2 regions of the Paenibacillus sp. FSL R5-0701 genome follow, and region 1 is predicted to be linked to the other one. Evidence: riboswitches for the same ligand, from Rfam matches in the RefSeq annotation. Region 1 holds a riboswitch; the other holds the start of a gene.

Region 1 (5,202 bases):
AGATTTATATATTGTTGCGTTTACGAAAGGCTCCCCAGCGGTTCAGTACCAATTTGGCAGCCCAGATTAATGCCATACTTCCGAAGATAGGGTAAAGGATGGACAGCAGGGAACTGAATCCAAACTGACTGAGTGAGTAACACAACAGCATAATGGTTAATGTAATGAAACGGGGATGGACACGTATATGTTGTCTCAGTTGCAAGGTCATTCCATAGATATCGGCTACAAAGGTACTGAATATTTCCATGAAAATAAGGGATACATATACAGATTGCACTGCCCATCCAAGTTGAAAGGCAATGCTGCCCATCGGGATTTCGAATTGGATGATGCCGGGCATCTGAGCTGACATGGCAAAATGAGCTGCCATCAGCATGAAACCAACGCCAATTCCACCCAATACTCCACCCCACTTCAGCACATTCCGACTACGAATCTGGTTACCTACAGGCACAAGAACAGCTTGAGCCAACACCAGATTGAATGAAGTATACAATAGTGGAGACAGCCACACTTGAATAGGGTTTGAGTCTGTCGTCAGTGTGATGAATCGGGAAGCACCTGGATGATGGATGGTACTTGTGATCATGAGCAGAGATAACAGGAGCATCATGGGCACGACGATGCTATTCATTTGTAGGATGGCTTGAATGCCCCGACCGAGAAGCAGGTATGTCCCTACAAGTGTGACGATCAGACCTGTCTGATAATGCAAACCCAGATGTTCGACAAAAACGGAGCCTGCTCCGGCAAGCATGACACTGTTCACGCCAATGAGAATGAGAAGGGTCACCCAGGTGATCCATTTGCCCGCCTTATGGCCGAATAAATGTTTGTTCAGATCCTCATAAGAGCGGGACCCGGTATCGTGAGCGATCAGCATCATTTTGGTACCTAACCAGACAAAGAGCATGGTGGATAAGCCTATGGTGATGGTGGCCCATTTGCCATACTGGGTAAAAAACTGCAAAATTTCCTGCCCTGTAGCGAAGCCGGCTCCGACAACCGTTCCGATGTATGTAAATGCGATCTGCAGCACCCGAAATGCCTGTTTCATGTGTTTCCCCTCTCAGGCCCCTGTATAGTTTGGACATGCGGGTACCATGGTAGAAGGTATGCTTGACCCACCAAACTCATGACAATCGATAGTGAGCTTTGTCTTGAATTGTGTCTCAAGGACAGCGCCCAGGCAATTTCGCTTGAACTTATAGATAGATATATGATACTTTTACCTCATAGGATAGGCTTGGGAGGTCAAATCATGGAATTATTGAAACAACGAATTTTGCAAGAAGGTGTGGTTATCTCGGATCAAGTATTAAAGCTGGATGGTCTGTTGAACCACCAGATTGATCCTGCATTAACGATGGAGATGGGACGTGAGTTTGCTGCCCGTTTTCGTGAAAGTGGAGTAACTCGGGTAATCACGGTAGAATCCTCAGGGATACCGGTTGCTTTTGCAGCGGCCTATGAACTTGGGGTGCCCCTTGTATTCGCCCGTCGCAAAAAAACACTTCTGGCTGATCCTGATGCTTACTGTGAACGTGTACCGTCCTTTACCAAAGGAATTGTAACTGACATTATGGTATCTCGCGAGTTCATTCATGAGAATGACCGCATTTTGTTCATTGATGATATTATTGCCAATGGAGATGCCGCTCGTGGCGTCATCAAAATTATCGAGCGTTCTGGCGCGGAACTCGTCGGATTCGGCGTTGTGGTCGAGAAAAGTTTCCAGGCAGGGGCACGCACGATTCGTGAACAGGGTATTCCGGTGGAAGCCTTGGTACGCATTCGTTCCCTGAACGATGGAACAGTACAATTTGACGATAACGAAATGTGACATTTTAAAGGAATAGGGCCTATTTTTTGAACTATGCCTTTGCATGACCGCCGATTTCATTTATAATGGGGTTATGTTAGGGAGAGGAGGCAACACCATGGGGAACCAACCGGCAACAGAACAATTTTTTAATGATAAGCTGGCGGAATCGAAAGTTCATTTTGAACGTGCCCTGGATTGTAAACATACGGAATTCGATGACCTTTATCCCTATATGATTGAACATCCTCAATTTTTCTGGTACAAACGCTATGTTGCCTGGTCAGAATTACTGACGATTGTAGGCTTGTGCGAAGAGTTGTCCTTCTCTTGGAAAGAACAATTTACACCGCATCAAGTGGAGTACCTTGAAGAACGTGTGATGTCCGCCAAAGTGCTTGATTTTTGGTTCGAGAAGAACGACAGCAAAGAGCACGCGCAGCGGTAACTTTCAGTCGGGACATAATTTCGAATGACATGACAGTCCAATACAGTCACGTGAGACCTAAATGACTTTTCATTTAGGTCTCTTTTTGTAAATAAATTTGAAATATAGGAGCCATGAAGATGATTAGTGATACAGAATTGGACGCCCTGCGTCTGTCAGGTGAGAAAGTTAGAGTCGTACGGGACGAGCTGGAATCGAACGACGTGAAGGGGATTGTGGTTGCCTGGGATGGCGAGCAGGTACTTATCCGTCGTCAGAATCGACGTGTCGTTAAGCTGGACCGAGGTTACAGCTATCAGCTGTTCAGCGAGCCGCGCCAGAGTCCACTTAGTGAGTAACAGCTTATAATTATAGCAGTGGCCATGCGCGTTAAATGTTTGGAATTACCATGATTTCTTGGCATAATTGGCTCACTCGGGAGAGAAGATAGGTACAGTGAGGAAGATCTGTAACTATAGCCGAGAGGGTGTGCTACAAGCCATGACATTGATGAATGATAAAGTTCATGCCTACAAGGATCAGATTGGAGCATTAAGCGATGTGCTGCCAGGTGTGGTGAAGTCGTATCATGAGTTTACCGGAGAATGTTTCCAACCTGGCGTGATTGATGCGAAGACAAAACAGCTAATTGCCCTTGGGATTGGATTGTTTGCCAACAATGAGGTATGTACCTTCTACCATGTAGAAGAAGCCCGTGCCAAGGGTGCAACAGATCAGGAGATTATGGAGACCGTTGCGGTGGCCGGAGCTGTTGGAGGAGGACATGCCCTGTCTCAGGGTGCGATGCGAGTGCAGAAGGCGCTGCATTAGTAAGCAATGCAACATACATTTTTAAGTGCAAAAAAGGCATCCGGTTAATAACCGATGCCTTTTTGTATGTGAATCACATTTTACCTAGCATTTTATCATACATAAACTGTCCAGTTACCCGACGTGCTGTTACATAACGATCATTGAAGTATGGATTCGATAACTTCGTGATGCTTACACCTTTACTGCTGGAGGCATGAGCGAATTGTCCGCCGCCGATATATACACCTGTATGTGAAATGCCTTTGCCTGTTGTATTAAAGAACACCAGATCACCTGTCCGAACATTGCTCTTGGATACGGGAGTACCTGCTTTGGCTTGCTGCTGCGAAGTACGTGGTAATTCAATGCTGTATTTGTTGAAAAGATATCTCATAAAACCAGAACAGTCGAAGCCGGCTACAGTTGTGCCACCCCATTTGTAAGGAATACCTGTCATGTTGTTCACTACGGAGTTGATACTGCTTGCCTCTGTGCTTGTTGCCCCGGATGTAAATAATACAGCTGCTCCAAAAATGGAGATAATCAGTTTTTTCAAAATCAATGTTCTCCCTTCGATGCCTACGGAGTTAGCTAAGGGTTCGGTAGAAGGTTCCCTATATTTCCTATGTATAAGAATAATTCACCCAAATTGGTTCCCCCGTTTTCAAACATGAAACTCGGCAATGAATAATTAAGTTTTTGTAACTATTTGAAACTATATTGCATAAATGCGTAATTGTCAAACCCATTTAAAACCCTTCGTAATACCTCAATGTTAGCGGAATTAAGGTTTTTATATGAAAGAAGGGATCAAGTTTGGGTATCATTCATGACAAAAACGTCATTATTGGTTCGTTTAAGACGAATTTGGATAAATAAATAGGTTTGTCATGAGTTAAAAGAACTATTCCGTTATGTAGAATTAGAGAGATTATATTCATTAAGTTGCATATATTGACAAAAAGCGATTTTTTGCATATTATCTGAGTATCCAATCCACATATTGGATTAAAATTGATTTTATTATGCGATAAATACAAATAAAGGAGGTTTAGAGACGAGTATCATAGGTAAAGTAGAAGTGGAAGATTTATAAAAACGAACATAGGAGAGTGTTACATTTGAAAGCGAAGAAAATAATTACTTTTGTCCTGGCATGTACAATGGTGTTTTCGGCAGTTGGAATGGCAGTTCTCCCTGTAGGGATGGTATCTGCTGCGGATGCATCGGGTACGACAGCGAGTATTTCTGATATTTTGAAGAACCAGCTGCCGGATGGAGGTTGGAGAAAAGATTATAAACAGACAAGTGGAGAGTGGGCAAAGTCCACGATAGACAACAAGGCTACATACTCAGAAATTAGAAGATTGGCGAAGGAATTTAAAAAGACGAATGATCCGCGTTACTCCACAGCTGCAATCAAAGGAATTAACTTTTTGATCAACATGCAGTATTCAAACGGCGGATGGCCACAAGTTTACCAAAGCTCCGGATACCACAAGCACATCACTTACAATGATGATGCCATGATTAATGTAATGATCATGCTGGATGAAGTAGCGGCACGCAAAGGTGATTTCTCTTTTATCGACAGCATACTTGCTAACCGCAGTAAAAATTCAGTTGCCAAAGGTGTGGAGGCGATTTTGAATACACAGGTCGTTTCAGGTGGTAAGCTCACAGCATGGGGACAACAACATGATTCCAGCTCCCTTAAACCAGCGAGCGCAAGAATCTACGAAGTGCCATCGCTGACAGCTGGAGAGAGTGTAACGATTGTTAAATTTCTGAAAACCAGACCTGCTAACGCTAAAATTACTGCATCCATTAAAGGAGCGGAGGCTTGGTTTAACAAAGTGAAAATTACGGGTTACAAGTATGAAAGAGCTAATGGAGATAGTAAAATTATCGCTGATTCCAAAGCTGCACCAATTTGGGCACGCTTCTATGAGATAGGGACGGATAAACCAATCTTTATTGGTCGTGATGGGGTAGTAAAATACAAATTAAGTGATATTGATAAAGAAAGAAGAGGCGGTTATGCATGGTATGGTAACTGGCCTTCCAAGCTGTAATTTGATGTATGCTTCCGTTTTAATGAACCAAACTATTAGCAGCAGTTAAAGGTAAAGCCTGA
Region 2 (5,202 bases), 2.2 Mb from region 1:
CTTGATGCAGACCGAATGGATTATTTGCTCAGGGATGCCTATTTTACAGGTGTAAATTACGGCACGATTGACCTTGATCGTATCCTTCGGATGCTGCGTCCTTATCATGGGCGGATTGTAGTCAAGGAGTCAGGCATGCATGCTGTGGAGGATTACCTAATGTCTCGGTATCAGATGTATTGGCAGATTTACTTCCATCCGGTAACTCGTAGTTCTGAAATTATATTGCGGCAAATATTCAAGCGAGCGAAAACACTCATACAACATGGTTTTCAATTCCGCTTCATGATTGATCCACTCCCTCAACTATTTGAAGGGGAATTATCCGTAGATGAATATTTGCAGTTGGATGAAGCATTAATTCAGACGGCATTTACGCAGTGGCGCAAGGAGGACGATACTGTTCTGAGTGAGTTATGCGAACGTTTTATGGATCGCAAGTTATATAAGTATGTAGAGCTTGAACAGGTCGACTTGACAATGATGGAAGAGATTCGGGAAGCTTTTGTACAGGCTGGCCTCGATCCCGAATATGATCTTGAAATTGATTTTCCTTCGGATAATCCGTATGATGTGTTTCGTCCGGATGAATCCACAGATAAGCAGATTCTTCTTCTGGATCGACAGGACAATTTACGTGAGTTGTCAGAAGTATCTGACATTGTCCGTTCCATCAGTGGGCTTCACCGAGGGAAACATCATTTGTATTACCCGCAAAACAAGGTGGATGCGATTATTCACGAATTACCGTCACATATACGCCCCTATTTCTTGTAATCGTGTGGGTATAATCCGATGAAGAATTTTGATATCAAAACACTTTCCAAAAGAGCTATTTTCCATGATACAGTAATCTGCTTTAATGGGGAGTATATGTAGATCGACATAATTTTGTAAATGCAAGTTGGTAGAATGAGCCTAATCAGCAATATATAGATCAGAATATCTGTATATCTTCTATATATTGTAGTTGTGAAGAAACAAACGTGATGATGTAATACACAGATTACCCAAAATGTTTTATGTACGAGTCATTAAATTATTGGATTTTACAAATTGAATTTTCAAAAAGAAGATAGTCGTTATTTCGACATGAAGGGAGATACAGACATGATGCTGTTCGACACACATACACATCTGGATGCACCACAATTCGACGAGGACCGCGAGGACATGATTCAGCGTGCTGTGGATGCAGGAGTTGGTCGCATGATCAACATTGGCTTTAACCGGGAGACGATTCCAACCACAATGAAACTCGCTGAAACATATGATTTTATATATGCAGCTGTAGGGTGGCATCCCGTAGATGCGATCACAATGCAGGAGGGCGATTTGGAGTGGATTGCATCTTTATGCAAGCATGAAAAAGTGGTTGCGATTGGTGAGATTGGATTGGATTATCACTGGGACACTTCACCAAAGGAAATACAGCATCGCGTATTACGACAACAAATTGCTTTGGCGCGTGAAGTGAAGATGCCGATTGTCATCCATAATCGGGATGCACATGAGGATATTATAAGAATTTTGCGTGAAGAGAAAGCTGGTGAGGTTGGTGGTGTGATGCACTCCTTCTCAGGCAGCTGGGAAACGGCAAAAAATTGTCTCGATATGGGCTTCCATCTCTCCTTCGGAGGACCAATCACATTCAAAAATGCAAAGCAGCCCAAAGAGGTGCTGGAGAAGGTTCCTATGGACCGGTTTTTCATTGAAACAGATGCTCCATATTTGACACCTCACCCTTATCGTGGGAAGCGAAATGAGACAGCGCATGTACGTCTGGTTGCAGAGGCAGCTGCGGAAATTAAAGGCATTTCGGTGGAGGAAATTGCTGCAATAACAACCAAAAATGCCATGGAACGATTTGGAATTCGTTAAAAAAACGAGTAAATGAGGTGAAAAAGGCAGGTAAGCGGAGTTAATTTGCCCTTTGATCCAAATAAATCAAGAATATTACAATATTTTAACCAAATATTCAGAAAAACGTACTTGATCAACGCTTTACAACATGCATCAAAACAGGATATCATCTTTTCAGTGAATTGTTGTGCGGAAAATTGGACAGATGTTCGGGGGATGAACAAAGGGACACTTTCCGATGAAACAACATTACTTTCATGAATCAGTCTCGCTGAGTCTCCGTTAACGGAGAGCGGGGGAACCAATAGGGCTTAAACATCGGTGTATTTGGCCGATGCGCAACGTTCGCTGACCCAAAAGCAGCGAAGGGAACTGCGAAGCCGTATTTGATTTCTTCTTTGGGTCTCGGGGTGAATTCAAGGGCGTCCGCCATGAGCGGGTGACCCAAGATAGGGCGGCTCTCTTTCGCCCGAACCCGACAGCTAACCTCGCAAGCGGAAAAAGAGAGGCAACCTCGTGCATGAATTTCCGATATTCAAAATCATTCGGAAGCCACGAAAGAGTTCCTCTTACACTCTTTCTTTGGCTTTTTTGTTTTTGAATAAAAGAAATATTGTCATCATACGGTAGGTATTCAGGAGGATGACATCATGTTGCGAAGATTGATTCATGGTGCAGAACCGGATTATGTTGGTCCAATCTGTGTTCTGTAGAAAATTTGGTATAGTCACGTCAAAGACATCATGCATTACTTTAGACGGCGAGGCTATGAAGGAGGACGGAGAAGTGGGCACATTCCAACCAGAAGAGACCCATGAGTCACGATCATCCAGTAAGTCTTTCGCGTTGCGGTGGAAGCATGAGAACATGCGTCAAATGGCATTGATCGCGATTTTCTCAATTGCGCTTACAATCATGATCTTGTTAGTCGTTTACGGTCAGGCCGGGAAACAAATTTCGCTGGTTATTGATGGCAAAGCTCAGGTGGTAGAGACTCGTACAGGAATGCTTCAGGAAATGCTGGAGGAGCAGTCGATCACAGTCAGCCCTCACGATAAGGTATCCATGTCCATGAATGGGGCGATTACAGATGGAGACCGAATCGTTATTGAGCGGGCCGTTCCAGTTAACATTACGGCAGACGGAGACACCAAGACTCTGTATACAACCGATTCATCGGTAGAAGATGCAATTCAAAAATCAGGTATTCAAGTTGAAAGTAATGATAAAGTGTATCCGGCGCTCGGAACTGCGATCAAAGCGGAGATGAAGATCCGTGTAGTGCGCGTAACAAAGCGTACAGTGGAAGTAGAGCAACCGATCGCTTACAAAGTTATTAAAACGGCTGACCCTAGCTTGTACAAAGGGGATAACCGTGTCGTTGTAAACGGCAAAGAAGGCACACTTGTACAGCATATCGAAAAGGTATTTCAGGATGGAGAATTGGTCTCCAAAAAAATGGTCGGCAAATCTGTCGCGAATAATCGTGTAGATAAAGTGATCGCTGTCGGCACCAAAGCAAAACCGGTCGTGAAAGAACCTGAGATTCAGACCGTATCGGCTCAAACTTCAACAACCAAAAAGGCTACAACAACGAACTCGAAGAAAACATCTGCCTCGGGCAGCAAAGTGATTACCGTATCCGGGACTTCTTTTAAATACTCCAAAGTACTTAAAAATGTATCCATGACTGCCTACTCTTCCGAAGAGCCTGGCATTGGTACAAAAACAGCTTCCGGTACTCGTGTAACGGAAGGTCGCACCATTGCGGTTGATCCCAAAGTCATTCCAATTGGCTGGTGGGTATATATCGAAGGTCTGGGATTCCGTCGTGCAGAAGATACAGGCGGTGCCATTAAAGGCAACAAAATTGATGTATATTATGACAGTGTGAAGCATGCCCTGAATTTTGGACGTAAGAAAGGCAAGACGGTCTACGTGATCGGTCCGGTGAAGCCGGAAGCGAACTAAAATCGTTTTACTTTGAAATGGGAATGCTATAAAATAGTTGCATGAATGGTTCATGCGGAATATGCGGCGGAGGAGTCTGAATTCAGTCTCCCCCGCCGTTTGGCAGAGAAGAGGATATTCCTCTTCTTTTTGCGTTAGAAAGGAAGAAATGGAACATGATAAAAGAAGTCATTGTGGTGGAAGGCCGTGACGATACGGTAGCTATCCGTCGGGCCGTTGAAGCCGATACAATAGAAACAGGTGGATCAGCAATCAACCAACGCATTCTGAAGCGAATTGCGCTTGCTCAGGAGAGACGGGGAGTCATTGTACTGACAGATCCGGATCATGCTGGCGAACGCATTCGTAAAATTATTGCAAACAAGGTGCCTGGCTGCAAACATGCCTTCATTCCGGAAGCCGATGCAACGCGTAAAGGGGACATTGGGGTGGAGAATGCCTCACCTGAAGCGATCCGTCATGCTCTGGCGCGCGTACATACTTCATACGAAGGTGCTCCGAGCCTGATCGATTGGGAGGACCTGATCGCGGCAGGACTTATCGTGCATCCGCAGGCTGCTGCACGTCGCATGGAGATGGGCAATCTGCTGGGCATCGGTTATTGTAACGGTAAGCAGTTCCACAAACGTCTCAGTGTATTTCAGATTACACGGGAAGAGTTCTCTACAGCATTAGCGCAAATTGAACGTGAAGGAATGTGAGCATATGAAGGATATGGAAGAGACGATAGAAATTGCAACGCCCAAACGAACCAAAGAGATTATTCAAAGACACGGATTCTCATTCAAGAAAAGTCTGGGTCAGAACTTTCTGATCGATCAAAATATACTGAACAAAATCGTTAATGCAGCCGACCTGGACGAGTCCAAGGGCGCGTTAGAGATCGGGCCGGGTATTGGAGCCCTTACGGAGCGACTGGCTCGGGTAGCAGGTCCTGTCACAGCCGTAGAGATTGATCAGCGCTTGATCCCAATCCTGGGAGAAGTGATGCAGCCTTATTCGAATGTACGTGTTCATCATGGGGATGTGTTGAAGCTTGATCTGGCTGAATTGTTTAATACGGATTTTGCATCCGTGGACAAAGTCAGTGTCGTGGCTAACCTGCCTTATTATGTAACGACTCCAATCATGATGAAACTGTTGGAAGAGAAGCTGCCGGTAGACAGTATTGTTGTCATGATCCAAAAAGAAGTGGCTGAACGCATGGCTGCTGCACCAGGATCAAAAGACTACGGCAGTCTGAGCATCGCAGTTCAGTACTACAGTATGCCGGAGCTTGTGTGTATTGTGCCGCCTACGGTCTTCATTCCGCAACCTAATGTGGAATCAGCTGTCATTAAGCTGAAAGTGCGTGAGCAACCACCAGTG

What was found. A riboswitch is a leader RNA that binds a small molecule or an ion and turns the genes downstream of it on or off. The one in region 1 is predicted to bind cyclic di-AMP.
Region 2: it holds a riboswitch for cyclic di-AMP, as region 1 does, so the genes downstream of both, MKZ13_RS00150 (ubiquitin-like domain-containing protein) here and MKZ13_RS10625 (C40 family peptidase) in region 1, are expected to answer to the same signal.

The regions. Positions count from the first base shown of each region.
Region 1 is NZ_CP150230.1:2,262,493-2,267,694, forward strand. It holds gene MKZ13_RS10600 (hypothetical protein) at 5-1,060, opposite strand; gene MKZ13_RS10605 (xanthine phosphoribosyltransferase) at 1,265-1,846, shown strand; gene MKZ13_RS10610 (hypothetical protein) at 1,944-2,273, shown strand; gene MKZ13_RS10615 (hypothetical protein) at 2,393-2,611, shown strand; gene MKZ13_RS10620 (carboxymuconolactone decarboxylase family protein) at 2,754-3,083, shown strand; gene MKZ13_RS10625 (C40 family peptidase) at 3,157-3,621, opposite strand; cyclic di-AMP (ydaO/yuaA leader) riboswitch at 3,627-3,758, opposite strand; gene pelA (pectate lyase) at 4,178-5,140, shown strand.
Region 2 is NZ_CP150230.1:30,887-36,088, forward strand. It holds gene MKZ13_RS00140 (HD domain-containing protein) at 1-777, shown strand, start outside; gene MKZ13_RS00145 (TatD family hydrolase) at 1,111-1,881, shown strand; cyclic di-AMP (ydaO/yuaA leader) riboswitch at 2,123-2,376, shown strand; gene MKZ13_RS00150 (ubiquitin-like domain-containing protein) at 2,650-3,834, shown strand; gene rnmV (ribonuclease M5) at 3,990-4,535, shown strand; gene rsmA (16S rRNA (adenine(1518)-N(6)/adenine(1519)-N(6))-dimethyltransferase RsmA) at 4,540-5,202, shown strand, end outside.